DNA from 2 places in the Cellulomonas sp. Root137 genome. Region 2 is predicted to be linked to the other one. Evidence: predicted binding sites of a transcription regulator. Region 2 holds the regulator's gene; the other holds the start of a gene.

Region 1 (14,380 bases), on a different contig from region 2:
CGCCATCGTCGGTGACGTGCGCGAGCGGATCGACACCGACCAGGTCAACGGCATCGGTGGCGCCCTGAGCGACTCGACCATCGACGGGCTCTACATCCAGCACACCAAGGTCGGCGTGTGGGTGGACGGCCCCATGGACAACCTCGTCGTGAAGAACAGCTACTTCGTCGACCAGATCGCCGACGGGCTCAACTTCCACACGGGTGTCACCAACTCCTCGGCGGTGAACAACGTCGTACGGAACACCGGCGACGACGGGCTGGCCATGTGGGCCGAGCACACGACGAACTCCGGCAACACGTTCGCGCAGAACACCGTGCAGACACCGACGCTCGCCAACGGGATCGCGATCTACGGCGGTCACGACACGACGCTCGTCGGCAACCTCGTCGCCGACCCGATCCGCGAGGGCAGCGGCATCCAGGTCGGTTCCCGGTTCGGCGCGGAGCCGTTCACCGGCAGCCTCTGGATCACCGACAACACGACCGTCCGCGCCGGCACCTACGAGCTCAACTGGAACATCGGGCTCGGGGCGATCTGGTTCTACGCGCTCCAGGGGAACATCGACGCGGACATCCAGGTGGTCGGCGACCACTTCCTCGACACCACCTACAACGCGATCATGGTCGTCGCCGACTGGCCCGTGAAGGACCTCTACTCGGTCACCAACCTGCACTTCAAGGACATCCGCGTGGACGGCACCGGCACCTCGGTGCTCAGCGCCCGGGCAGCCGGGTCGGCGACGTTCGAGAACGTGGATGCCCGCAACGTCGGTGCCGTCGGCATCAACAACTGCGGGTCGTTCAACTTCCCGCCCACCGGGTCCGAGTGGTCGTCGATCGACCTCGGAGGCAATGACGGCGGCGGGACGACCGGTCCCTGGTTCGGCTCGTGGCAGCTCCCGAACACGATCACGTGCGACGACCGTCCGCCGGTGGTGGTGCCCCCCGCGCCGTCGACCTGGTGATCCCGGGAGGGCCACCGCCGGGGGTGCGGTGAGGGGAGGGCGGTGTGCCGGCTGGGTACCGGCGCACCGCCCTTCCCGGCGCTACGGCACGTCGACCACCTACGGCGCGACGACCGCCCAGCCGTGCGGCGCGACGTCGGACCGTCCGCGCGTCTCGTCGTCGCTCGCAAGGACCTCGCCGACCGGGCGGGCCAACGGCTCGTCGTCCAGGTTGAGCGCGACGAGCAGCGCGTCGTCCCCGTCCCGCACCTCGTACACGAACGTCGTGTTGGTGAGCGTGACCTGCGTGGTGCGGGCGCGGTGCAGCCACGGGTGCCGACGCCGCAGGCCGAGGAGGTCCTGGTGCAGGCGGAGCACCGGGTCCTCGACGAGACCTGGTCCGTCGACGGCGAGCTCCGGGCGGACCGCGTCGTCGCCGCCCTCCCGTTCCTCCTTCACGCCGGTGAACCCCAGCTCGTCGCCCGCGTAGACCGTCGGGGTCCCGCCGACCGTGCAGAGCACGACGACCGCGTGCGCCCGGTGGCGCGGGTCCTCGATCGTGCTGGCGATCCGGGTGGTGTCGTGGTTGCCGACGAACGTCTGGGGCGCGAACGACTCGAGGAACTCGTCGTGCCGCGTCAGCGACCACGCGAGCTCCCACAGGTTGCGGTCGGAGATCGAGCTCCAGATCGCCTTCCACAGCTCGTACTGGGTGACCGAGTCGACGGTCGACTCCTGCACGAACGCGGGGTAGTCGCCGTGGATGACCTCGGCCACGAACCACGCGTCCGGGTGCTCGGCGCGCACCCGGGGGAGGACCTGCGCCCAGAAGGTCGTCGGCACCGCGTAGGCCGCATCCAGCCGCCACCCGTCGGCGCCGCGGTCCAGCCAGTGGTTCATCACGCGGACCACGTAGTCGACGACGCTCGGGTGCGCGTGGTCCAGCGTGACCAGGGCGCCGTGGCCCTCGAACCCGACGAACGCGCCCTCGGCATCCCGCAACAGCCAGACCTCGTCGTCGGACCGGCCCTCGAGCGCGTCCACCGAGCGCCGGGCGATCGCGGAGTCACGGCCCACGTGGTTGAACACCCCGTCGAGCAAGACCTTCACGCCCCGGCCGTGGGCCTCCGCGACGAGGTCGTCGAAGTCGGTGTCGTCGCCGAGGCGGGGGTCGATCCGCAGGTGGTCGACGGTGTCGTAGCCGTGCGTGGTCGAGGCGAACACGGGGCCGAGCAGGAGGCCGGACGCGCCGAGGGCAACCACGTGGTCGAGCCAGGAGACCAGTCGGCGGAGCCGGTGCTCGTCCGGGCCGGGCGGCTCTCCGGGGTACGCGCCGACGGCGCCCAGCGGGTAGACGTGCCACCAGATCGCGTGGCGGACCCAGTCGGGCTCGGTCATCTGCTCCCTCGTCCCTGGTCTGGTTCCTGGTTCGTGGTTCGGGTTCGTGGCGAGCCTAGGCCGTGCGCCCGGCTCAGCCCTCGTCCGGCGGGCCCAGGTGCGGGTAGCGACGGCGGAGCACGGGCGGCGCGGCCCACCACCACGACTCGGCGAGGTGCGCCTGCAGCGTCTCGGCATCGACGACATCGAGCGCGATGAGCACGAGGTTGCTGCCGGCGTGGTGGTCGGTCGTCGAGTACAGCGACGGCAGCTGCTCCACCAGGGCGAGCCGTTCGCCGTCGTCCTCCACCCGGACCGTGAGCCGGTCGGCGTCCCACATCCGCCCCACCAGGTTGCGGTGGAACCAGGCGGGCTGCCCCCAGCTCTCGCGCTCGGTGACCTCGGGCAGCGCGAGCGCCGACCGCCGGGCGTCGTCGATGTCCATCGCCCCATCCTGGCGTCGACCACCGACAGCGGCGTGACGGGCGTCGTCCACGGCTCGCCGCCGGTGACCGCGTCGTCGCTGCACGGCTCTTGCGACTGGTGCGGCTGGATCGACCGGCGCGATCGATCCACGCACACGCGGCGGGGCTCCACACTCGACAGCGGCTCAGTGCAGGTCAGAAGGGTGGGTCGCCCCAGTCGCGGGATGGTGGGGGTGGTGGTCCGTGCTCGAACGCGCTGGGAGCGACCAGGATGCGCGCGGGGTGGCGGGCGTAGGTGAGGCCGTGGCGGTCGGTCCAGGTGGAGACCCCGGTGCGGCGGTCATGGGTGACCCGCCACCAGCCCTTGGTCTTGGCCTGGTGGTGGTGCTTGCACAGGGCGTGCAGGTTGTCGGTCGTGGTCTGCGGGTCGTGGCCGTGCTCGGTGCGTGGGCGGGAGTGGTCGTAGGGGACGCGGTGGTCGATCTCGCAGCGCGTGGCCGGTTGCCGGCAGCCGGGGAAGGTGCAGGTCACGTCCCGGGCCTGCACGGTCCGGGTGAGGTCGGCGCCGGGCCGGTAGGTCGCGGTGCCCACGGCGCAGACCTGCCCGGTGGAGTCGGTGAGCAGGCGCCGCCAGGTGGCGTCCTGCGCCAGCTCGCGGGCGACCTGGGCGGGGATCGGCCCGTACGAGCCCAGGTGCGCCGGCTGGTCGTCCAGACCGAGCAGGGTGCTGGCCGCGACCGTGACCTGCAGCGCGGCGCGTCGGCCGTGCCGGGTGGGCAACGGGGTGCCGTCGGGGGTGGCCTGCCTGTCCAGGATCGTGGTGAAGACGTCGGTGAACGCGTCCGCCCGGCGCTGGTCGACGGTGCGGGTGTCGCCGTCCAGGGCGGCGTGCCCGGCGAGGGCGTCGATCGCGGTGAACGCGGCGGTCGCGTGCTCGGCGGGCAGGTAGGCGATCAGGCGAGCCATCGCGTCCGGGGCGAGGACCAGCTCCACGCCGCGGCGTGCCCGCTCGGCCACGCGGCGCGTCTCGGTGGTGGCCGGATCGGTCGCGATCACGGCGGTGCGCAGATGTCGCGTCAGCTGCGGGGCGGTCAGGTCCCCGGCCCGCGCGAGCCCGTCGGCGACGACCGCCTCCACCGCGCCGGGTGCCGCATGACCGGCTTCGGCGAGGATCACGTCGACCTTGCGCGCCTCGATCGCGCCCGACGCCCACGCGTCGCCGACGGCGGGGTGCTGCCCGGCGCCCCAGGCGCGCAGGAACAGGTCCTGGGCCGCGCGAGTGGTGCACACCAGGGCACACGCCAGCTCGTCGGGCACGCGCGCCGACGCGTCGGGCGTGCGGACCTCGATCTCCCGGATCACGGCCGCCTGGCTGGCCTGCGCCATCGCGATGACCTGCTGCCAGGCCGTCGCCGCGTTCACGAGGGCGGTGTCCGAGACGTCCGCGAGCGGCACGTCTGCGAGCAGGGAGGCCAGCTCCCCGACGGCCACGCCCGGCAACGGAAAGCTCTCCACGCAACCCAGGTCGACCACCCGAGCACCGGGCCGGACCGCAGGCACCACGCCCGGCCGCGCACCACGCGACGAGTCGGCCCACACCAGCGGACCGTGGTCGAACCCAGCCGCGGTCGAGGTGCGCGCGGTCGGCGCGTCACTGCTGAGGCCGTCGACGGCCGACGAGTCCACGACGACGGGCGGAACGGCAGGGAGTGGCCCGTGGGCACACGGGCCGACCGCGTTGAGCACCGCCGTCATCGCCGCCACCTCCCGCCGCAGAGTTCACCCGATCCGGGCATAGAACAACTGTACGACCGGCCGCTGACATTCGCCGCTGACCTGCGCAAACGCCACAGGCGGACACGTGGGAGATCACACGGCACTCGTACACTTGTTCGATGGTTCGCGAGACCGACTGGTCGAAGTGGCAGCGCACGCCACGCGGCTGGGTGCGGGTGCCGCCGCCGGGCTGCCCCGCGGGACACCGGTGGACCACGAGCGGCCCGGGCCGGCCGTCGGAGCGGTTCGTCACGTGCGGGTGCACGGTGGACCGGCACCACACGCTCTGGGTGTGCCCCACCTGCGGGATGCACTGCGCGGAGGGCTGCACGGACCCGGACCTGTGGGCGGGCACGACCGTGTCCTCGGGCATCGTCGGCAGCCGGCGCGGGGTGGTCTGAGCGCCGGTGGCGGAGCTGCACCCCGACGCGGGAGAAGACAGCGGGTGTGAGGCGAGGTCTCGACGCCGGGCGGTGTCCCCGCGCCACACTGGTCCGCATGGGGCGAGGGGTGCGCGCGGTGGTGATCATGATCGTCGTCGCGCTGCTGTCGGGGTGCGCGTCGTCGGAGGCGAGCCGCGCCCCCAGGCCCACCGCCACGCCGACCACCACCCCCACCCCGGTCACCGCCCCGAGCGCCCCGGGCGCCACAGACGATCCGGTGGTCGCCCTCCCGCCGGCGTTCACGTCCGCGATCTCCCTGATCACCCCCGAGCTGGCCGCCCGGATGGAGCCGTCCTGGCGCCCGGGCTGCCCGGTGCCCCTGGAGGACCTCCGGTACGTCACGGTCACGCACCGCGGCTTCGACGGCGTCGACCGGCAGGGCGAGCTGGTGGTGCACGCGGACGCGGCCGAGGCCATGGTCACGGTGTTCGGAGCCCTCTTCGAGGCGGGCTACCCGGTGCGATCGATGCGGCTGGTCGACGACTTCGGCGCGAGCGACGACGAGTCGATGGCGGCCGACAACACGTCGGCCTTCAACTGCCGCGCGATCACCGGCGGCACGGGGTGGTCCGAGCACGCGTACGGCCGGGCGATCGACCTCAACCCGGTGGAGAACCCCTACGTCCGGGGGTCGTCGGTGGCGCCCACCGAGGGCCGCGCGTTCGCCGACCGCCCGGACAGCCCGGGGGTGATCCACGACGGGGACGAGGTGGTCCGGGCGTTCGCGTCGGTCGGCTGGCTGTGGGGCGGCGACTGGGAGTCCCCGATCGACTACCAGCACTTCTCGACGTCGGGCCGCTGACCACCCTCAGGCCGGTGAGAGCCGCGCGTCGACCTCGGCCATGCGGCGCTCCGCGATCAGCCGGACGGTCTCCGCGCTCAGCGGGGAACCGGCGTCGAACTGCAGGGTCGCCCCGGACAGCTTCCCCTCCGACAGCACGCCGGCGAGGGACCGCGCCACGGGCGGGCTCATCAGGTGCAGGCTGCAGTGGGTCTTCGCCACCGACAGGGCGACCAGCCCGGCACCGCGGTAGCGGATGGTCGGCACCTGGTAGGAGATCACCTGCTCGGCGTCGGGAACGACGGCGAGCAGCCGGTCGCGCACCACGCGCAGCGCGGCACCCTGCTCCGGCGGGATCGCGTCGAGGTACTCCTCGACGGTGGCGGCGGGGTATCCCTCGCGGGGCATGGCTCCTCCTCGGACGACTCTTGCGGACGACTCTTACGGGCGCGGGTCGCTGGCGAGCTCGACGAAGTCGTCGACCCGCATTAGGCGCAGGCCGGCGCGGATCACCCCGGGCACCAGCCGGGCTCCGACCTGCCCGTGCAGCCGGCGTGGATGGTTCAGCGCCAGGACGCGGCCCCGCCGGACCAGGCGCGCCTCACCGCCGGCCTCGACGTTGCGCAGCCACTGGACGTCGGGACCGTACGTGAGGGCGATGACCACCCCGCGCGGTGACGAGAACGCGAACACGGGGGTCCGGTACCGGCGCCCGCTGGTGCGGCCCACGTGGTGCAGCGTCGCGAACGGCGGCAGCCAGTCCGAGATCGTCCCCAGCAGGGGGTTGGTCACCCGGCGGTTGAACCGCGCGACCCGGAGCGGGATCGGCATGCCACCGACCGTAGTGCGGAGGGTAGGGGGACCGCACGGGCCTCGCGACCTGGGGCCGCCGTCGGAGGCTCGGGTCTCGCCCAGCGGACGCCGAGTTGCAGCCGCACACCGGACGTGACCACGGTGGAGGCGTCCGACGAGCCGCCCCCGAGGGTGGTCCCACCGGCAAACCGAGAGGAGAGCCTTCGTGCTCACCCTGACCGACAGCGCTCTGTCCACCGTCCACACGCTCACCACCCAGGCCGGCCTCCCCGACGAGACGGGCGGCCTGCGCATCGCGCAGCAGGAGGCGGGCGGGTTCGAGCTGGCCCTGGTCCCCGAGCCCGTCCCGGGCGACGACGTGGTGACCGACGGGTCCACCCGCGTCTACGTCGACCCCGGGGCCTCGGCCACCCTGGCCGACCTGCGCCTCGACGTGGAGCCCGCCGAGGCCGGCTCGACGTTCACCCTCAGCCCGCAGTAGACCCGCCGCCCACCCGCGCCGAGGCACGACCGGCCGGCCAGTGGGTGCAGGACCGTCGACGGCGGGGAGCCCCTCGAGGCTCCCCGCCGTCGGCGTGCACGGAACGACCTGGACAGCCAACTCACAGCGGGTTCATAGTGGATCGGCGCCCGATTCGGGCGGTTCGTCCGCATCCACCGACACCTCCGCCGGTCGCTGACGACGCGGGCGATGTTTTCTCGACGAGGAGGAAGCATGAGGGGGACCAGGTCCATCGCCGTCGCCGCGCTCGCCGCGGGCGGTCTGCTCGTCGCCGGCCTTCCGGCGTCCGCCGCCGACCGGGACGGCTTCGGTCATCACGGCACCACCGCGCAGGAGCTGGCCCGCGGCTGGCATCCCGGCCACGGGCACGGCCCGAAGCCACCGACCGCGGGAGAGCCGACGACCGTCGCCGAGCATCTCGTGACCCCGCTCACGTTCGACCTCGACCGGCGCGGCACGCTCTACGTCGGGCAGGCGTTCGCCGGCACGCTCGTGAGCATCCGTCCGGGTGAGGCCCCGCAGGAGCTCTCCCCGTCGTCCGGCACCGACGTCGCGGCGGTCTCGACGCTGCTCGGGTCGGTCACCTGGGCGGAGCGGGCGGGCGACCAGTTCGAGGTCGTCTCCTCCGTGCTCAAGCGGCGCGGCCACGACGGGCAGATCCGCGTCGTCGCCGACCTGCTGGCGTACGAGCAGCAGGCCAACCCGGACGGCAGCCAGGGGTACGCGTTCACCGACCTGGACCCCGCGTGCGCCGCAACCCTCGTCCCGCCGTTCGCCCCGTACACGGGCGCGATCGACAGCCACGCCTACGGTTCCCTGAGCCTTCCCGGCGTGACGTACGTCGCCGACGCGGGCGCCAACGCGCTGCTCAAGGTGGACCACCGCGGGCGCGTCAGCACGGTCGCCGTCCTGCCCCCGGTGCCGGTCGAGGTGACCGCGGAGATCGCCGGGGCGCTCGGGTTGCCCGACTGCGTCGTCGGCCACGAGTACAACCTCGAGCCGGTGCCGACGGACGTCGAGCTGGGGCACGACGGCTGGCTCTACGTGTCCTCGCTGCCCGGCGGCCCCGAGGACGGCAGCCTCGGCCCGCTCGGATCGGTGTACCGGGTGAACCCGTGGACCGGCGCGGTGAAGCAGCTCGCCACCGGCTTCTCCGGCGCGACCAACCTGGCCATCGGCTCCGGCGGCACGGTCTACGTCGCGGAGCTGTACGTGAACCAGGTCTCGTCCGTGACCAAGCGCGGGGTGGTGACGCCTCTCGTGTCGCTGAACCAGCCGGCCGGGCTCGAGTGGTCGAACGGGAAGCTGTACGTGTCCACCGACGTGTTCGGCGACGGGAAGATCGTGTCGCTGCGCGTGAAGTGAGCACGACGACGGGCCCGACGCGTGTGCGTCGGGCCCGTCGTCATGCTCATATCAGGCGCCGCCGAGCAGCTGCTCGAACGACGGGACCGCGTCGTACAGCCCCACGGGCGCGGAGGGCTCGCGGTCGGCCACCATCTCGGCCAGCTCGCGGCCGGCGCGGCGGATGCGGTTCGGCAGCGGGTTGACGTCGTCGCCGCCGCCGTCGGCCCAGTCGTCCGTGGCCGCGAACACGGCCGTGCCGGCGACGTCGGCCCGCAGGTAGGCGAACAGCGGGCGCAGCGCGTACTCCAGGGCCAGCGAGTGCCGGCCGGTGCCGCCGGTCGCGCCCACGAGCACGGGCCGCCCGACGAGGGCGTCCTTGTCGAGGATGTCCACGAACGACTTGAACAGCCCGGAGTAGGAGGCCGAGAAGATCGGCGTGACGGCGATGACGCCGTCTGCCGCGGTGACCTTCTCGAGGACGTCCTTGAGGGCGCCGGAGGCGAAGCCGGAGAGCGTCATGTTGACGATCTCGTGGGCGACGTCGCGCAGCTCCACGGTCTCGACGTGCGCGGTGATGCCGCGGGCGGCGAGCTCGGTGACGGTGGCGTCGGCGAGGCGGTCCGCCAGCAGACGCGTCGACGAGGGCTGGGACAGCCCGGCCGAGATGACGACGATCGAGCGGTCGCTCATCGTGGTGCCTTTCGCGAGCATCAGGAGGAGAGGGAGTCTTCGGCCCGCAGGCCGGTGTAGGTGTCCTGCGCGACGACCTGCTCATGGACGGTACCCGCGGCCAGCGCGGCCGCCACCCGGTCCGCGTGCGACGGCGGGTTCGCCGGCACGTGCGCGGGACGCGCGGACTCGGCCTCGGCGCGGAGCACCGGGACGACCTCCGTGGCGAGGATGTCGATCTGCTCGAGCACCGTCTTGAGCGGCAGCCCGGCGTGGTCCATGAGGAACATCTGGCGCTGGTAGTGCCCGACCTGGTCGCGGAACTTCCCGTAACGGTCGATGACCTGCTGCGGGCTCCCCACGGTGAGCGGGGTGTCGCGCATGAAGTCCTCCATCGCCGGACCGTGCCCGTAGACGGGCGCGTTGTCGAAGTACGGCCGGAACTCCTTGACCGCGTCCTGCGAGTTCTTGTTCATGAACACCTGCCCGCCGAGCCCGACGATCGCCTGGTCGGCCTGCCCGTGCCCGTAGTGCTCGTAGCGCTCGCGGTAGAACTTCACCATCTGCGCGGCGTGCTCGAGCGGCCAGAAGATCGCGTTGTGCAGGAAGCCGTCGCCGTAGAACGCGGCCTGCTCGGCGATCTCGGGGCTCCGGATCGAGCCGTGCCACACGAACGGCGGGACCCCGTCGAGCGGGCGCGGCGTGGAGGTGAAGCCCTGCAGGGGCGTGCGGAACTTGCCCTGCCAGTCCACGACCTCCTCCTCCCAGAGGCGGCGCAGCAGCGCGTAGTTCTCGATGGCCAGCGGGATGCCCTGGCGGATGTCCTGGCCGAACCACGGGTACACGGGGCCGGTGTTGCCGCGGCCCATCATGAGGTCCATCCGGCCGTCGGAGATGACCTGGAGCATCGCGTACTCCTCGGCCAGGCGGACCGGGTCGTTGGTGGTGATCAGCGTCGTCGCGGTCGACAGGATGATGTTCTTCGTCGTGCCCGCCAGGTAGCCGAGCATCGTGGTGGGCGACGAGGGCACGAACGGCGGGTTGTGGTGCTCGCCGGTCGCGAAGACGTCCAGGCCGGCCTGGTCGGCGTGCTGGGCGATGGTGAGCATGTTGCGCACCCGCTCCGTGTCGTCCGGCGTCCGGCCGGTGGTCGGATCGGTGGTGACGTCGCCGACGGTGAAGATCCCGAACTGCATCTCGCGCCTCGCTCTGGTGAAGAGTTCCATGCGTTTGCATGTACTTGCCGCTCAACAGGGGGGTCCTCGGTCCTATTCCCCGAGGGGCGGGGTGGAGGGCCTGTCTATAGCGTGGGGGGAGCAGTCGGCTACCGAGGGGCTACACGGCGTGACGAACGAGCAGATCAGGGTCCTGGTGGTCGAGGACGACGCGGACACCGCGCAGTACGTCCGCACGGTGCTGGAGCGTCGCGGCGGGATGGCCGTGACCGTGGTGCACGAACCGATGTCCGCCCTGGCCGAGGTGGCGGCGCACGAGTTCGACGTGGTGCTCACCGACATCCAGATGCCCGGCATGAGCGGCCTGGAGCTGCTGGTCGAGCTGCGCTCCCGCGCGGCGGGCACCCCGGTGGCCGTCATGACCGCGTTCGCGAGCGTCGACTACGCCGTCGAGGCGCTGCGGCGGGACGCGGACGAGTTCCTGGTCAAGCCCGTGGCCGCCGCGACCCTCCTCGACCGGGTCACGGCGCTCGCGGTCGAGGGGCGTGCCAAGCGCGCGGCGATGGGCAGCAACGAGGTCGTCCTGGCGGTCGGCGCCCACCCCGACGACGTGGAGATCGGTGTGGGCGCGACGCTCGCCTCGCACCGCGCGGCCGGCGACACCGTCGTCATCCTCACCCTGTCCGGCGGCGCCATCGGTGGTGACGTGCAGTCCCGCCGGCACGAGGCGCTCGCGTCAGCCGGCGTCATCGGCGCGCGGCTCTACCTGCACGACTTCGAGGACACCCGGCTCGACCCCGCGGGCGGGCTGATCACCACGATCGAGGAGCTCATCGCCGAGACCGAGCCGTCGGTCGTCTACACGCACAGCGAGCACGACCGGCACCAGGACCACCGCGCGGTCCGGCAGGCCGTCGACGTCGCCGCCCGCCGCGTCCCGTCGCTCGCGTGCTTCCAGAGCCCGTCGTCGACGATCGACTTCCGGCCCACCCGGTTCGTGCCGGTCGACGGCTTCCTCGACGCCAAGCTGCAGATGCTGGCGGCGTTCGAGTCGCAGTCCCACCGCGACTACATGGATCCCGAGCTGGTCCGGGCCACCGCGCGGTACTGGTCCCGCTTCGGCGGCGGCCAGTACGCCGAGCCGCTGGAGATGGTGCGGGCGGCCACGATGCTGAGCAGCAAGGCGCGGGCGATCGGCGTTGCCGCCGCCCCCGCCACCGAGAAGGTCGACGGGCACGGAGGTCACGCATGAGGGTCCTGGTCACGGGTGCAGGGGGACCCGCGGGCGTTGCGGTGATCCGCTCGCTGCAGCGTCGCGGTGACGTCGAGGTGATCGCGGCGGACATGGACCGGTGGGCCAGCGCGCTGTACCTCGTCGACGCCGGGTCGCGGCACCTGGTCCCGGCCGGCCGCGCCGCCGACTTCGTGGACGTGGTGCGCAAGCTCTGTCTCGACGAGCGCGTCGACGTGCTCTTCCCGACGGTGGACGTCGAGCTGCCCAAGCTCGCCGCGGCCCGGGACGAGCTTCTCGCGGACGGCACGATCCTCGCGTCCCCGTCGCTGCGCACGCTCGAGACCTGCCTGGACAAGCTGGCCCTCGCCGCCGCGTGCGCGCGGACCGTCCGGGTGCCCCGGACCGAGCTGATCGGCACGCCCCAGGCGGTCTCCGGCTGGGACTTCCCGGTGATCGTCAAGCCCCGCCGTGGCGCAGGCTCGCGCGGGATCCGGCTGATCGGCACGCAGGCGGAGCTCGACGCGGTGCACGACGCCGAGGAGGACCTGCTGGTCCAGGAGCTGCTGCCCGGGGACGAGTACTCGGTGGACGTGCTGGCGGGGCTCGACGGTCGCGTGATCGCCGCCGTGCCGCGCGCCCGCCTGCGGGTGGACTCGGGCGTCGCGGTCGCGGGGGTCACGGTGCACGACGACGAGCTCGTCGAGACCGCGTCGGCGGTCGCGCGCGCGATCGGCCTGACCACGGTGGCGAACGTGCAGCTCAAGCGGGACGTCGAGGGCCGCCCGGCCCTGCTCGAGGTCAACCCGCGGTTCCCCGGCGCGATGCCGCTGACCATCGCCGCCGGCGTCGACATGCCGTCCCTCACGCTCGACGCCGTGCTCGGCCGGCCCGTGCCGGACCACGTCGACTTCCAGGAGATCGCGAACGTGCGCTACCTCGAGGACGTCTTCCTGCCGATCGCTGACGTCCTGCCGCCACGATGAGCGCAGGTCCTGCCACCGACGGCGACCACCACGTCCACTCCACGTTCTCCGACGACGCCGTCAGCACGCCTGCGGAGAACCTGGCGGCGGCGCAGGTCGCCCGCCTGCGCGAGATCCGGATGGTCGACCACGTCCGCGTCTCGACGACGTACGTGCCGGAGTTCCTCTCGGTGGTCCGCGCCCTGCCGCGGCTGGAGGGCCTCACGGTGCTGACCGGTGTCGAGGCCAAGATCCTCGACGCGTCCGGCGCCGTCGACGCCCCGCCGGAGGTGCTCGCCGCGCTGGGCTCGCCGGGCGGCGCGGACCGGGTGCTCCTGGCAGACCACCAGGTGCCCGGACCGGACGGCCCGTGGAGCCCCCGAGCCACCCGGGAGCGGATCGACGCCGGGCTGGCCCCGGCCGACGTGGTCGAGTTGCTGGTCACCGCCACCATCCGCGCCATGCGCTCCGTGGGCCGTGCGCAGCTGGCGCACCCGTTCTCGATCCTGCCCAAGATCGGCCTCACCGAGGACGACGTCCCCGACGAGCTCCTCGACGCGCTGGCCGACGCCGCGGTCGCCACGGGCACCACGGTCGAGGTCAACGAGAAGTGGCACTGCCCCGGCCCGCGCGCGACGGAGCGCTGGCGGGCGGCCGGCGTCCAGCTGGTCGCGTCCACCGACGCGCACGTCGCCTCGGACGTCGGCGTCTACCGCTGGGTGCAGGGATGACGGGTGCCGGGCAGGACGCGCTCGTCGCGGTCTTCGTCGCGTTCGTCGGCATCGGCGTGATCCCCGTGCTCGCCGGGCTCTACCAGTACCTCCTGGTCCCCGTGCACGCGTTCCGCAACCACCTGCGCGCTTCCGCGCCGCACCTGCCGCGGGTCGTCGTCATCGTCCCCGCGTGGAACGAGGGGGCCGTGCTCGCGGCGTCCCTGGACCGGCTCATGAGCCTGCAGTACCCGCCGGACCGGCTCAAGGTGTTCGTCGTCGACGACGCGAGCACCGACGACACCCCCGACGTCGTCCGCGCGAAGGCCGCCCAGTACGACGACCGCATCGTGCACCTGCGCCGCGAGCAGGGCGGTCAGGGCAAGGCCCACACGCTCAACCACGGCATCCGGTACGCGCTGGACGACGACTGGATGCAGGCGCTGCTCATCATGGACGCGGACGTGATCTACCGCCCCGACTCCCTGCGCCGGATGGCCCGGCACCTGGCCGACGAGAACGTCGGTGCCGTGACGGCGTTCATCCGCGAGGGCAGCGGGCGGCCGGGCAGCGTCGCACGGTTCATCGGGTACGAGTACGTGACCGCGCAGGCGGCGGCCCGGCGCGCGCAGAACGTCATGGGCGCGATGGCCTGCCTCGCGGGCGGCGCGCAGCTGCACTCGCGGGAGAACCTCGAGGCGGTGGGCGGGCAGGTGGACACCTCGACGCTGGCCGAGGACACCTACACCACGTTCCTCACGCAGCTGAACGGGCGTCGGGTGGTGTTCGAGCCGGCCGCGGTGGTGCTGGCGGAGGAGCCCGACACGGTCACCGCCCTGTGGAAGCAGCGGGTGCGCTGGGCCCGCGGGAACGTGCAGATCACCCGCACCTTCGCCCGCGTCTGGTTCCGGCCCTCCCGGGTCCACAACCTGGGCAACCTCGACTTCGGGATCATCTGGTTCGCCATCTACCTGCTCCCGGTGGCCATGACGCTGGCCGCGGTCGGGCTCGTCGGCCTGTACTTCGTGGCGAGCGTGACGGCGACCGCGGTGTTCCAGGGCTTCTGGTGGGTGGCGGTGAGCGCCTACGTGTTCATCACGGTGACCACCCTCCTGCTGGACCGCGAGACGGCTCGGCGGTCCTGGTTCCAGGGCATCGTGTTCCCCGGGCTCGGCGCGCTCGTCGTCATGACGGCCGCCTGGTTCCCGAACCTCTGGGAG
Region 2 (14,380 bases):
TCGAGAACCTCCACCCCCAGGCTCGCTCGATCCTCGAGACGGCCGGCTTCGACGTGACGACCCGCACCGGGGCGCTCGACGAGGCCGAGCTCGTCGAGGCGCTCGACGGCGTCCACCTGCTGGGCATCCGCTCCAAGACGCACGTCACCGCGGAGGTGCTCGCGCAGTCTCCGTCGCTGGTCGCGATCGGGGCGTACTGCATCGGGACCAACCAGATCGACCTGGCGGAGGCCGCCTCGCGGGGCGTCGCGACGTTCAACGCGCCGTTCTCGAACACGCGCTCCGTGGTCGAGATCGCGATCTCGGACATCATCTCGCTGACGCGCCGGCAGTCCGAGCTCGACCGCGCCATGCACGACGGCGTCTGGAACAAGTCGGCCACCGGGGCGCACGAGATCCGCGGACGCACGCTCGGCATCGTCGGCTACGGCAACATCGGGACGCAGCTGTCCGTGCTGGCGGAGAACCTCGGCATGTCGGTCGTGTTCTACGACACCGCGGAGAAGCTCGCGCTGGGCAACGCCCGGCGGATGCACACTCTGGACGAGCTGCTCGAGGCCGCGGACATCGTGACGCTGCACGTCGACGGCCGCAGCGGCAACGCCGGCCTGTTCGGCGCCAAGCAGTTCGCGCAGATGCGGCCCGGAGCGGTCTTCCTCAACCTCTCGCGCGGGTTCGTCGTGGACTACTCCTCGCTGCGGGACGCCATCGTGTCCGGCCACGTCGCCGGTGCCGCCGTCGACGTGTTCCCCGTGGAGCCCAAGCGCAACGGCGACCCGTTCGAGTCGGAGCTGCGCGGCCTGCCCAACGTCATCCTCACGCCGCACACCGGCGGGTCCACGGAGGAGGCGCAGGAGGCCATCGGCCAGTTCGTGTCCAACAAGGTGCGCGACTACCTGGCCACCGGGTCCACCACGCTGAGCGTCAACCTGCCCAACCTCGCGCTCGAGCAGCAGCCGGGCGTGCACCGCCTCGCCTACCTGCACCGCAACGTCCCGGGCGTGCTGGCCGCCGTCAACGCGACGCTGGCCGAGCACGGCGTGAACATCGAGGGCCAGCTCCTCGCCACCCGCGGGGAGCTCGGCTACGTGGTCACCGACGCCGGCGCGCGGGTCGACCCCGCCGTGCTCGAGGCCCTGGAGTCGCGGCCCGAGTCCGTGCGTCTGCGCCTGCTGTCCTGATCTCGCAGCGAAGGGGCCCGACCACCTGGTGGTGGTCGGGCCCCTTCGTCGCGTGGTGCTACGCCGATCCGGACTTGCGCTGGAAGCGTCGCTGCGACGGTCCGGCGGTCTCCGAGCCGTGCACCGGGCCGGTGTTGGTGGAGCCGTCCGCGGTGCGGTGCTGGTTGGACTTCTTGCGCTCGAGCGCCTCGCGGAACTTCGCCTTCGCGTCGTCGCTCACCGCCGCCCCCGTCGTCCCCTTGTCGTCGTCCTTGGCCATGGGCGTCTCCTTCGATGCTGTGTGCCGACGGACGTCTGCGCCCGCGACCTGCACAGCCTTGCCGACTCGGGCCCGCGGCGCCACCTCTTCTCACGCCGGGTAGCGTCGGCGGCGTGCTGGATGCTCCCGAACTCCCCCACCGGAACGCCGGAGGGCTGTCGTGGCCGGTGGTGTCGCTCGGCCTGTGGCAGAACTTCGGCGCGACGACGCCGTTCGAGGACCAGCGCCGGCTCGTCCTGCACGCCGTCGACCGGGGTGTCGTGCACCTGGATCTCGCGAACAACTACGGCCCGCCCCCGTTCGCCGCCGAGGAGTCCGTGGGCCGGCTGCTGGCCCGTGACCTGCGCGGACGCCGCGACGAGCTGCTCATCACCACGAAGGCCGGCTACCGGGCGTGGCCAGGGCCGTACGGCGAGCACGGCTCGGCGAAGTACCTGCGCGCGTCCCTGGACGAGTCGCTGCGGCGGCTCGGGCTCGACAGCGTCGACGTGTTCTACAGCCACCGGTTCGACCCCACGACGCCGCTCGAGGAGACCCTCGGCGCGCTCGACCGGGCCGTCCGGTCGGGCAAGGCGCGCCACGCCGGGATCTCGTCCTACTCGGCGGACCGGACCGTGGAGGCCCTCGAGGTCGCGCGCTCGCTCGGCCTGCGCCTCGCCGTGCACCAGCCCGCCTACTCCCTGCTCAACCGGTGGGTCGAGCAGCCCGGCGACGACGGCCGGTCCCTCCTCGACGTCGCCGGCGACGCCGGCATGGCCGTCGTCGCGTTCTCCCCGCTCGCGCAGGGGATGCTCAGCACGCGCTACCTGCACGGCGTCCCCGCCGACTCGCGGGCCGCGCGCGGCGGGCCGCTGCGCACCGAGTGGCTGACCGACGAGGCGCTCGACCACGTCCGGGCGCTCGACGCGATCGCCGGGGCCGGCGGCCGGACGCTGCCGCAGCTCGCGCTCGCGTGGGTGCTGCGGGACCCGCGCGTCACCTCCGTGCTCGTGGGCGCCCGCACCACCGCGCAGCTGGACGAGAACCTCGCGGCCGTCGCCCTGCCGCCCCTGACCGCCGACGAGCTCGCCGCGATCGAGCCGCACGCCGTCGACGCCGGGATCAACCTCTGGGGCGTGCGGTCCAGCGACCGCTGAGTCAGCCGCCCACGGGCAGGTGCGCGGCCCACCAGCGCAGCACGTGCTCGAACCGCACCTGCCGGTGGCGGGGGTTCCCCGAGCGCGTGAGCTCGTGCCCCTCGCCCGGGAACAGCAGCAGCTCTGCCGCGACCCCCCGCCGCTTCAGCTCGACGAACCAGCGCTGCCCCTGCTCGACCGGGCACCGCCAGTCCTGCTCCGAGTGGATGACCAGGGTCGGCGTGCGGACCCGTCCCACGTGCGCCATCGGCGACTGGGCCGCCAGCGCCGCCGCACCGTGCTCCTCGACGTCGTCGCCGAGGTACTCCAGACCGAAGAACCAGCCGATGTCGCTGGACCCGACGAAGCTGACCGGGTCGAGGAACCCGCGCTCGACGATCGCCGCCACGAACCGGTCCGTGCGCGTGGTGAGCCAGGCCGTGAGGTATCCGCCGTAGGAACCACCCATGACCCCCACGCGCTCCCCGTCCAGCGCGGGGTCCTCCAGGGCGGCACCCAGCAGGGCGAGCACGTCGTCGGTGTCCACCGTCCCGAACCCGTGCCGGATGGCGAGCCCGTGCGCGCGGCCGTACCCCGACGACCCTCGAGGGTTCCCGAGCACGACCGCGTAGCCGGCCTCGGCCAGCACCTGGACCTCGTCGAAGAGCGCGTGCGTGTACTGCGCGAACGGGCCGCCGTGGATCATCAGGATCGTGGGGTGCGGTCCCGCGCCGTAGCGGCCCTCGTCGGGCGTCACCACCCAGCCGTGCACCGGGTACCCGTCGGGCGCCGTCGCGTGCAGCTCGACCGGCTCCCGGACTCGACCGGTCGCCCGCAGGGGCGCGCCCAGATCGGTGCGCGCCTCGCGCGTCCCGTCGAGCGGGTCGACCACGAGCAGCTCGCCGGGGCTGGACGGCGTCGCCGAGACGACGGCGAGCCTCCCGGTCCCGCCGGCGCCTGCGGCTGCCGCGACCCCCGTGACCACGACCTGGCCCTCGACCAGCGCGGTCCGCTCGCCCTCGGCGGAGATCCGCACGAGGTGGGTGGCACCGCGCCGCTCGACGAGCACGAGCGCATCGTCGTCGACCTCGGCCAGGCCGCCCGACAGCTGGTCCTCCTCCGGGTCGGTGAGCCGGACAGGTGCGCCGCTGCCGTCGAGCGGGAGCCGGTAGAGCCCGACCTGCGCGGCGACGAAGTCTCGACCGGTCGGCCCGAGGTCGCTGGCCAGCAGCCACAGCGCGGTGCCGTCCGCGGACGGCAGCACCTCGTCGACGCCCAGCGTGCTCCCCGCGTCGGCGTCGGTGAGCGGCACCGGCGTCGCCGGGGCGGCCGAGGGTGACGCGTCGATGCGCACCACGTCGGCGCGCAGGTCGGTCTCGCGCGACGCGTGCCGCGCCGAGACTCCGACGAGCGCCTGCCCGGACGGCAGCCATCGCGCGCCCGCCACACCGATCTCGCCCGAGGTCAGCGCGAGCGGGTCGGGCACGTCCCCCGGGCGCTCCCCGTCAGCCGGCAGGTCGACGACGAACACGTGCTGGGGGCGGTCCCGGAAGAAGCCGATGCCGTCGGAGCGGTACTTCAGCTCGGTGATGTGCCGGGGGTCCTCGTTCCCGGGCTTGCCCTCGGCCGCATACCGCCCCTCCTCGGGCACGCGCGCCAGGTAGGCGATCCGCGTGCCGTCCGGGGAGAACCGCGGCTCGGAGGCGCCCAGGGGCGCGTCGGTCAGCCGGAACGGCTCACCCCCGTCGGCCTCGACGACGTGCACCTGCGGCTTGCCCTCCGGCTCGGCGCGCAGGAACGCGACCCACCGACCGTCCGGGCTCACGTCCGGCGACGTGTCGCGGTGCCCGCGGGTGAGCGGGCGGGGCGGGGCGCCGCCGTCGAGGTCGACGGACCACAGGTGGCCGACGTACTCGTCGGCGGTCAGGTCCGGTCGGACGACCGACACGATCGCGCGAGAGCCGTCCGGGAGGACAGCGGGGACACCGGGGACATGGAGGAGCTCGAGATCCGTAGGACGCACCCGACGAACCTACGTGGTGTCGCCGACAGACGCCGGTGCGGCCGATCGGCGTGCCGCTCAGCTGGTGCGAACGTCCTCGCCCGACGGCTCGACCGGCTCGTCGGCGTCGTCGTCCGTCTCGGACTCGTGCTCCGCACGCAGGACCGTGATCGCCGCCTCGAAGTCCTCCAGGGAGTCGAACGCCTGGTAGACGCTGGCGAACCGCAGGTAGGCGACCTCGTCCAGCTCACGGAGCGGTCCGAGGATGGCGAGCCCGATCTCGTACGCGTCGATCTCCGCCGAGCCGGCGCTGCGCAGCGTCTCCTCGACCTTCTGCGCGAGCAGAGCGAGGTCGTCCTCGCTCACCGGACGGCCCTGGCAGGCCTTGCGGACGCCACCGGCGATCTTCTCGCGGCTGAAGGGCTCGGTGGCCCCGGAGCGCTTGACGACCGAGAGGCTGGCGGTCTCCACCGTGGTGAACCTGCGGTTGCAGTGGGGGCACTGCCGGCGGCGCCGGATGGTCGACCCGTCGTCCGACGTCCGCGAGTCGACGACCCGCGAGTCCGGGTGGCGGCAGAACGGACAGTGCACCGTGATCCCCTTCGAGCCTGACGCGTGGCGCCCGGGCGACTGCCGGCGACGATCGCGTCGTGAGCGCGTGCGTGACGCTAGGCCACGCGTCCCGGCGTCGCAAGGTCGGTGCCGGGCACGCCGTGAGCGTAGTGCCGACGCGGCCGACGGCGGGGATGCGCGAGGGCGGTCATCTGATGATGACCGCCCTCGTGGGACGCACGGAGCCGATCGCGGCACCGCCGCGTCCGTCCAGCGGGGCGTCTTGCGCCGGCGACGAACTTCCCCTCCGCCGTCGGCCGCAGAGCGCGCCCGCCCTCCCTCAGTCGGCGGGGAGGACGATGACCTGCCCGGCCATCAGTCCGGCGTCGGGGAGCTCGTTGAGGCGGACGAGGTCGAACACCACGTCCCGCACGTCCTCGGTGGGTGCCGCGATGGACTCGGCGATCTCCCAGAGCGTCTCGCCGGGCGCCACGACGTGCCGCACGACCTCCTGGGCGCCCGCGGGACCGTCGGCCGCCGCCTGCGTTCCCAGCAGCGTGATCGCGGCGATGACGGCGGCGGCGAGCGCCCAGAGCACGGAACGCCCGCGCGCGGTGAGCCGGAGGTGGGACGCGGACGGCACCGCAGCTGCACGCTCGACGCGGGCAGTCGCCACGCGGGCGGTCGCCACACGGGTGCTCGTCGCACGTCCGGGCACCCGAGCCGGCACCAGGTTCGGCATCGCCGGTCCCATCACCATCGCGCTCATCACGTCTCTCGTTCCTGCTCGGCCCGGTGTCCCGGGGGAGAGCCTCGGTCGATCCCGCCCGTCGAACGCCTGTTCGTCGAACGCTTGTACGATGTCTACCAGCATCCGGCGACACTGTCGAGACACGATCGAACAGATGTTTGATCTTCGGTCCCGACATCCCTAGGCTGGCGGTGCAGCACAAGCGGACCACGAGGCACTGACACGCACGCCGGGATCCCCCGTCGTCGCAGGTCAGGACACCGCGACCGTGAGCTGGACGAGGCGGAGAAGGCTGAGCGTGCTGCGAGGCGGCCGCCGGACGGAGGAGGAGCGCAGTGACGGACTCACGGGACACGTCCCAGCCCGAGAAGGACCTGGCGACGGTGCACACGCTCCCGGACGGGGCACCCGGACCGGACGGCCTCACCGCGCGCCAGCGGCTCGTGCTCGACACCATCCGGTCGTCGGTCGAGTCCCGCGGCTACCCGCCGAGCATGCGCGAGATCGGGGAGGCCGTCGGCCTCACCAGCCCGTCGAGCGTGAAGCACCAGCTCATGGCCCTCGAGCGCAAGGGCTACCTGCGACGGGACCCCAACCGCCCCCGGGCCATCGAGGTCGTGCACGCCGACGACTCGCGGGGCGTCGGCACCTGGACGGCCCCCGACGGCAGCCGCTCGAGCTTCCCCGACCAGGGCGACGGCGAGCGCCTCCCCGCGCCCTCCTACGTGCCGGTGGTCGGTCGGATCGCGGCCGGCGGTCCGATCCTCGCCGAGCAGGTGGTCGAGGACGTGTTCCCGCTCCCCCGCCAGCTCGTCGGCGACGGCGACCTGTTCCTGCTCAAGGTCGTCGGTGACTCGATGATCGACGCGGCCATCTGCGACGGCGACTGGGTCGTGGTCCGCCGTCAGCCCGTGGCGGAGAACGGCGAGATCGTGGCCGCGATGATCGACGGCGAGGCCACGGTCAAGACGCTCAAGCGCATCGACGGCCACGTCTGGCTCATGCCGCACAACCCCGCCTACTCCCCCATCCCGGGTGACGAGTCGACGATCCTCGGCCGCGTGGTGAGCGTGCTCCGCAGCCTCTGACACAGCAGATCGGGCCGCACCTCGTGGGAGGTGCGGCCCGATCGCGCGTCCGGGGAACGGAGGTGCGGGCTCAGAACCCGAACTGGCGGGCGACCGAACGCACCGCGTCCGCCGAGTTGCGCAGCCCCGCGAGCTCCTCGTCGGAGAGCGGGACCGGGAGCCGCTCGCCGACACCGTTGGCACCGACGATCGCCGGCACGGACAGGCACACGTCACTGATCCCGTAGTAGTCGTCGAGCAGCGACGAGACGGGCAGCACCCGGCCCTCGTCCTTCACGATCGCCTCGATGATCCGCGAGCCCGCCAGCGCGACCGCGTAGTTCGTCGCACCCTTGCCCTCGATGATCCGGTACGCGGAGTCGACAACCTCCCGGGCGATCCCGTCGCGGACCTCGGCGGTCAGCGGCCCGCTGCCCCCCGCGCCGGTCCACTCGAGCAGCGGGACCGACCCGATGCTTGCGGACCCCCACAGCGGCAGCTCGGTGTCCCCGTGCTCGCCGGCGATGTACGCGTGCACGTTCTGCACGGCGACGCCGGTGTGCTGCGCGATGAGGTAGCGCAGCCGGGAGGAGTCGAGGACCGTGCCGGACCCGAACAGCTGCGACGGCGGCAGTCCGGAGATCTGCAGCGCGGCGTACGTGACCACGTCGACGGGGTTGGTGACCATCACGTAGACCGCGTCGGGCGCGACCTCGACGACCGCCGGCAGCACCTTGCGGACGAGGCCGATGGTCGCCTCCGCGAGGTCCAGCCGGGACTGACCGGGCTTCTGCTTGGCGCCCGCCGTGAACATCACCACGTCCGCGTCCGCGCACACCGCGAGGTCGTCGGACCCGACCACCTGCGCCATGGGCATGAACTGGATGCCGTGGCCGAGGTCGAGGGCCTCGGCCTCCGCCTTGGCCGCGTTGATGTCGTACAGCGCCACGGAGCGAGCGGCCCCCCGCATGAGCGCGGCGTAGGCCATCGTCGACCCGACGGCACCGGCTCCCACGATCGCGAGCTTCGACGTACGGCGGCCACTTCGGGACGGGGCCATGCCGACGTCTTCCATGTCCAGGCTCTCGGTCATCTCACACACCTCTGGGTCGGGGACGGGTCGAGGCTAGCCGGACGTGGCGAGCCGCTGCAGCGCCGCGATGGCCACCGAACGGTCCGTCGTCCGCCAGAAGTCGGGCAGCGAGCGCGTGAGGAAGTTCCCGTAGCCCGCGGTGGCCAGCCGGGGGTCGAGCACGGCGACCACCCCTCGGTCCTCGCTGGTGCGGATCAGGCGGCCGGCGCCCTGGGCCAGGAGCAGCGCCGCGTGGGTGGCCGACACGGCCAGGAAGCCGTTGCCTCCGGCCTTCTCGATCGCGTCGGACCGCGCGGAGCTCACGGGGTCGTCCGGGCGCGGGAACGGGATGCGGTCGATGATGACCAGCCGGCAGGTGGCCCCGGGGACGTCGACGCCCTGCCAGAGAGACAGGGTGCCGAACAGGCAGGTGGCCTCGTCGGCGATGAACTGGGACACCAGCGTGGGCAGCTGGTCGTCGCCCTGGACGAGGATCGGGACGTCCAGACGCTCGCGCATCGCGGCCGCCGCCGCGTTCGCCGCGCGGCGCGACGAGAAGAGACCGAGCGTGCGGCCCCCGGCGGCGGTCACCAGGTCGGCGATCTCGTCGAGCTGCGCGTCGGTGGCGGGCTCGCGACCGGGCTTCGGCAGGTGCCGCGCGAGGTAGAGGATGCCCTGCCGCGGGTAGTCGAAGGGGCTGCCGACGTCGAGCCCGTGCCAGGGCGCACCTGCCGGGGCGGGCGTGGACTCCCCAGCGAGGGAGGTCGGGCCGACGGGCTCGGCGTCGGGCCGGACCTCGAGGCCGACCGCACGGGCGATGGGGTCGAAGGAGCCGCCCAGCTCCAGGGTCGCCGACGTCAGCACGCCCGAGCGGCCCGCGAGGAGGTGGGTGCGGATGAGCCCGTTGACGGCGAGCGGCGCCGCGTAGAGCCGGGTGAGCATGCCGCCGCGGCGGTCCTCCGTGCGTGCGCACCACAGGACCGTGTGGCGGTTGTCCTCGGGGTCGGCGGCCATGCGGTCGGCCACCTCGTGCAGGGCGAGCATCGTCGCCTGGGCCATCTTGCGGCCGCCCTCCGGCGGCGCGTTCGGCCCGGTCTCGGGCTTGAGCACGCTGAGCAGCGCGCGCGTGGCGTCGCGGACGCTGGCCACCGCGTCACGGGCCGCGGGCGGCAGGCCGTCGCGGAACCGGGCCTCGGGCAGGCCGACCAGCACCGTGGCCAGCGCCTGGCTCGCGGAGTCGAGGTCGGTCGTCGGGACGCCACCGTGCCGACGGGCCAGGCGGGCCGCGTGCTCGATGGTGGCGACGGACAGCTCGGAGGTCGACTGGGCGGTCACCCGGTCGGTGAGCTCATGGGCCTCGTCGACGATCAGCACCTGGTGCTCGGGTAGGACACCGGGCGACCCGGAGGCCGCGATCCCCACCATCGCGTGGTTGGTGACGACGACGTCCGCCTCCCGGGAGGCCGCCTTCGCCTTCTCGGGGAAGCACTCGGCGAGCATCGGGCACTTGCCGCCAAGGCACTCGAGCGAGGTCACCGAGACCTGCCGCCACGCCTGCGCCGTCACACCCGGCACGAGGTCGTCGCGGTCGCCCGTGCCGGTCTCGTCGGCCCACTCCCGCAGCCGGAGCACCTGCGCGCCCAGGCTCTCGGTCGGCCCGGTCACGCCCGTGCGGGCGGGGGCAGGGTGCTCGGCCGCCCCCGCGTGCTCACCGAGGTCGAACAGCGTGCCGGTGTCGTCGTCGGGGTATCCGCCGGCGACCTTGTGGACGCAGAGGTAGTTGTGCCAGCCCTTGAGCAGCGCGATCGACGCGGGACGCGGCAGGTGCGGCTCGAGCGCCTTGGCGACGAGCGGCAGGTCGCGCGTGATGATCTGGCGCTGGAGCGCCAGCGTGGCGGTCGAGACGACGACGTGCTCGTCCTCCAGGACGGCGTGCCGCAGCGCGGGCACCAGGTACCCGAGCGACTTGCCCGTGCCGGTGCCGGCCTGCACCAGCAGGTGCTCGCCCTTCTCGATGGTCTCCGCCACGGCGACCGCCATCTGGTGCTGGCCGTCGCGACGGACCCCGCCGAGCGCGTCGACCGCGAGGTCGAGGAGCTTCTCGACGGAGGGGTCGGCGTCTGGCACCGCGTCAGCCTAGTGGTGGCCGCCGACGCTCACGGACGCGGCTGTGCGGCCGCCTCCAGCTCGGCTGCGAGGCCGGCGTCGACGCGCGCGCGGATCGCCGTGCCGTCGGCCGTGTGGTCCTCCGTCTGGATGTCGCCGTGCTCGTGCACCCGGCTGATCAGGTCACCACGGTGGTACGGGACGACCAGGTCGACCGAGACGCCGGGGCGCGGCAGCTGGTCGGCGATCAGCGCCTGGAGCTCCTCGATGCCCTCGCCGCTGTGCGCGGAGACGACGATCGAGTGCACCTCGCGCGAGCGCAGGCGGGCGATCGCCTCCGGAGTGGCCACGTCCGCCTTGTTCAGCACGATGATCTCGGGCACGTCCATGGCGCCCGGGATGTCCGCGAAGACGTGGCGCACGGCGGCGATCTGGCCCTCGGGGTCCGGGTGCGAGGCGTCCACGACGTGCAGGATCAGGTCGGCGTCGGCGACCTCCTCCAGCGTGGAGCGGAAGGCCTCGACCAGCTGGTGCGGGAGCGCGCGGACGAACCCGACGGTGTCCGCGAGCGTGTAGATGCGGCCGTCGACGGTCTCCGCCCGACGCACGGTCGGGTCCAGCGTCGCGAACAGGGCGTTCTCCACCAGCACGCCCGCGTGCGTGATGCGGTTGAGCAGGGAGGACTTGCCGGCGTTGGTGTAGCCGGCGATCGCGACCGACGGGATCGCGTGCTTCTTGCGCGACGCCCGCTTGGTCACCCGGCCGGGCTCCATCGCGGCGATCTCGCGGCGCAGCTTGGCCATGCGGTTGCGGATGCGCCGACGGTCCAGCTCGATCTTCGTCTCACCGGGACCGCGCGATCCCATGCCGGCTGCGGCGCCGCCGACCTGCCCACCGGCCTGCCGGGACATCGAGTCGCCCCAGCCGCGCAGGCGCGGGAGCAGGTATTCCAGCTGCGCCAGCTCGACCTGCGCCTTGCCCTCCCGGGACTTGGCGTGCTGGGCGAAGATGTCGAGGATCAGCGCGGTCCGGTCGACGACCTTGACGCGGACGATGTCCTCCAGCGCGCGGCGCTGCGAGGGGGCCAGCTCGCCGTCCACGACGACGGTGTCGGCGCCGACGGCCGCGACGAGAGTGGCCAGCTCCGCGGCCTTGCCCGAGCCGAGGTACGTGCCCGGGTCCGGCTTCTGGCGACGCTGGAGCAGCCCGTCGAGCACCTGGGAGCCGGCGGTCTCGGCCAGCTGGGCCAGCTCGCGCAGGGAGATCTCGGCGTCGGTCACGGTGCCGGAGCCCCAGACGCCGACCAGGACGACCTTCTCCAGCCGCAGCTGGCGGTACTCGACCTCGGTGACGTCCTCGAGCTCGGTGGACAGCCCGGCCACGCGGCGCAGCGACGTGCGCTCCTCGAGGTCGAGCTGGTCGCCGTCGTACGAGGAGTGCACCGTGGCACCGGCGTGCAACGTGGACCCTGCCCGGGCGAGCACGCGGGCCACGACGTCGTCGGCCACCTCCTGCGCAGAGCGCGCCGTCGGGGTGTCCTCGGTCTGGCTGGTGGTGTGCTGCGCGTCGGTCAAGGTGCTCCTCTTCTCGTGCCGTCTTCCCAGGGTCGCACGAGGCACCGACGGCGGCCGAGGTATTTCGCTGCGGGCCGAGCCCTGCACCCTCTGTATCGTCGGCGCGTGAGCGAGCAGGACCACTACTTCACCGCGCAGCCGGCCTCCCCCGACGAGCGTCGGCTGGTGCGCGTCCACCTGGCGGGCAAGGACGCCGAGGTGGAGACCGCGGGCGGCATCTTCTCGCCCGACCACGTCGACCTCGGGACGCGCGTTCTCCTGGACCACGTCCCCGCGCCGCCGGACGCGGGTGACCTGCTGGACCTCGGCTGCGGGTGGGGACCGGTCGCGCTCACGCTGGCGCTGGAGTCCCCCGCCGCGACGGTCTGGGCGGTGGACGTCAACGAGCGGGCGCTCGACCTCACCCGGCGCAACGCCGAGCGGCTCGGTGCGACCAACGTACGGGCCGTGCGGCCGGAGCAGGTGCCCGAGGACGTGGTGTTCGCCGCCGTCTGGTCGAACCCGCCGATCCGTGTGGGCAAGGAGGCGCTGCACGCGATGCTGCGGCAGTGGCTCGGGCGGCGGGCGCCCGGCGGTGAGGCGCACCTCGTCGTCAGCAAGAACCTGGGTGCCGACTCGCTCCAGCGGTGGATCGCCGCCGAGCTCGGCGTGGATGTCGAGCGGACCGCGAGCGCCAAGGGCTTCCGCGTGCTCGCCGTGCGCGACCGATGAACGACTGGCGGTCGCTGCGCACCACCACCTGGAGCATGGTCGCGCTGATCTTCATGGTGGCGTTCGAGTCGCTGGCCGTGACCACCGTGATGCCGACCGTCTCGGACGCGCTGGACGGTGCGGCCCTGTACGCGTTCGCGTTCGCCGGGCCGCTGGCCACCGGCGTCGTCGGCATGGTGGTGGCCGGTCCGTGGAGCGACCGCAGCGGACCCCGGACGCCGCTGCTGGTCGCGGTGGGGATGTTCACCGCAGGCATCCTCGTCGCGGGCGCGGCTCCGTCCATGGAGGTCCTCGTCGCCGGCCGGCTGCTGCAGGGGCTGGGCGGCGGCGCGATGACGGTCGCCGTCTACGTGGTGGTGGCTCGGCTGTACCCCGCGATGCTGCACCCGCGCGTCTTCGCCTGGTTCGCGGCGGCCTGGATCATCCCGTCGCTCGTCGGCCCGGCGGGTGCCGGGGCGGTGGCGCAGCACCTCGGGTGGCGGTGGGTGTTCCTCGGGGTCGCACTCCTCGTGGTGCCGACCACGCTGGCGCTCGTCCCGGCGCTGCTCAAGATCGGGCCGCCCGAGACGGTCGCCGAGGTGGCGGCTCGCGGCCGGTTCGCGTGGGCGGCGCTCGCCGCGGCGGCCGTGCTCGGGCTCAACCTGGCGGCCCAGGTGCCCCGCCCGTGGTCCGTGGTGGTCGCGGTGGGCACGGGGGTGCTCGCCCTCGTCGCGCTCCGCGCGGTGGTGCCGGCGGGCACGATGCGCGCGGCCCGCGGGCTGCCCAGCGTCATCGCGACCCGCGGGCTCGTGTCGGGGGCGTTCCTCGGGGCGGAGGTCTACCTCCCGTACCTGCTCACCGAGCGGTACGCCTTCTCCCCCACGACGGCGGGGATCGCGCTGACGTTCGCCGGCGTGGCGTGGGCGGCGACGTCGTGGCTGCAGGGACGGCTCGGCGACCGGCTCCCGCACCGCACGGCGGTCGTCGTCGGCTCCGCGCTGGTCGTCGTAGCCGTCGTCGGTGTCCTCGGGACGGCGGCCCTGCACCTCCCGGCCGTGGTCGCGATCTCCTTCTGGACGGTCGCCGGCGCCGGGATGGGCCTGGTGTACTCCCGGCTGACCGTCCTGGTGCTCGCGTACTCCGCCCCGGGCAGCCAGGGGGTCAACAGCTCGGCGCTCTCGATCGCGGACTCGATCGGCGCGGCCCTCGCCCTCTCGCTCACGGCGCTGGCGTTCGCCGCCGCGGACCGCAGCCCCGACGCCCCCTTCACCGCCGCCCTGGCGGTCGCCGCGCTCTTCGCCGTCGGCGCTGCGCTGGTCGGCCCCCGCGTCGGAGCCGGGCGACCTCAGGCGGAGGACTCGACCGACGACGCGGCTGCGAGGGCGCTGCGCAGCTGAGCGAGCGTCGGCACCCCGGAGGCGCGGCGCACGACGTCGCCGCGGGCGTCGAGCACGAGGACGGTCGGCGTGACGTCGATGGCGAGCCGCTCGCCGAGCGCCAGGTGGTCCGCGATGTCGAGATCGGCGTAGGCCACGCCGTCGGTGGTCGCGACGGCACGCTCGGCGACGTACCGCGTGGAGCGGCAGGGCGCGCAGAACGTGCTCGAGAACTGGACCACGGTGGCGCGCTCGCCCAGCGGCGCACCCAGGTCGTCGGGCGTCAGACGCACGGCGGTCAACGTCCGGCGGTCAGCGCCGCGAGGTCCACGTCGGCCGCGGCGACGAGCACCGCCGGTCCGGCGAGCTCGACGTGCCCGTCCGGCAGGACGCTCACGCGGACCGTGCCGCCCGGGACGTCGACCAGCCAGACGTCGGGGGCACCCACGCCGGCCCAGGTGCGGACCGCCAGCGCCGCCGCGCACGCACCGGTGCCGCAGGACCGGGTCTCGCCGACCCCCCGCTCGTGCACCCGCATGCGGAGCCGTCCGACGAGCGAACCGTCCACCGCCTCGTCCTCGCCGAGGGGCACGACGAGCTCGACGTTGGTGCCGTGCGGCGGCACCGGGGTGACC

What was found. Region 2 encodes LexA, which represses DNA repair genes until DNA is damaged. Its sites were predicted from a motif close to TCGAACANNTGTTCGA; they were not measured.
Region 1: ASD18_RS06655 (HNH endonuclease signature motif containing protein) is a predicted target of LexA. The motif match lies at 4,544-4,559, and genes of this name have one in related genera.

What each region holds. Positions count from the first base shown of each region.
Region 1 is NZ_LMFG01000001.1:1,391,303-1,405,682, forward strand. Features, by position in the region: gene ASD18_RS06640 (glycosyl hydrolase family 28-related protein) at 1-967, shown strand, start outside; gene ASD18_RS06645 (alpha-amylase family glycosyl hydrolase) at 1,067-2,344, opposite strand; gene ASD18_RS06650 (MmcQ/YjbR family DNA-binding protein) at 2,418-2,768, opposite strand; gene ASD18_RS06655 (HNH endonuclease signature motif containing protein) at 2,944-4,503, opposite strand; gene ASD18_RS06660 (hypothetical protein) at 4,644-4,925, shown strand; gene ASD18_RS06665 (M15 family metallopeptidase) at 5,023-5,769, shown strand; gene ASD18_RS06670 (iron chaperone) at 5,776-6,156, opposite strand; gene ASD18_RS06675 (nitroreductase family deazaflavin-dependent oxidoreductase) at 6,190-6,579, opposite strand; gene ASD18_RS06680 (hypothetical protein) at 6,767-7,042, shown strand; gene ASD18_RS06685 (ScyD/ScyE family protein) at 7,277-8,428, shown strand; gene ASD18_RS06690 (FMN reductase) at 8,480-9,100, opposite strand; gene ASD18_RS06695 (LLM class flavin-dependent oxidoreductase) at 9,121-10,275, opposite strand; gene ASD18_RS06700 (response regulator) at 10,424-11,506, shown strand; gene ASD18_RS06705 (ATP-grasp domain-containing protein) at 11,503-12,471, shown strand; gene ASD18_RS06710 (PHP domain-containing protein) at 12,468-13,181, shown strand; gene ASD18_RS06715 (glycosyltransferase family 2 protein) at 13,178-14,380, shown strand, end outside.
Region 2 is NZ_LMFG01000002.1:450,446-464,825, reverse strand. Features, by position in the region: gene serA (phosphoglycerate dehydrogenase) at 1-1,181, shown strand, start outside; gene ASD18_RS14610 (DUF5302 domain-containing protein) at 1,240-1,440, opposite strand; gene ASD18_RS14605 (aldo/keto reductase) at 1,554-2,576, shown strand; gene ASD18_RS14600 (S9 family peptidase) at 2,578-4,578, opposite strand; gene nrdR (transcriptional regulator NrdR) at 4,636-5,148, opposite strand; gene ASD18_RS14590 (LysM peptidoglycan-binding domain-containing protein) at 5,450-5,878, opposite strand; gene lexA (transcriptional repressor LexA) at 6,196-6,948, shown strand; gene ASD18_RS14580 (L-lactate dehydrogenase) at 7,019-8,020, opposite strand; gene ASD18_RS14575 (ATP-dependent DNA helicase) at 8,054-10,126, opposite strand; gene hflX (GTPase HflX) at 10,156-11,679, opposite strand; gene ASD18_RS14565 (class I SAM-dependent methyltransferase) at 11,785-12,390, shown strand; gene ASD18_RS14560 (MFS transporter) at 12,387-13,766, shown strand; gene ASD18_RS14555 (thioredoxin family protein) at 13,715-14,038, opposite strand; gene dapF (diaminopimelate epimerase) at 14,044-14,380, opposite strand, start outside.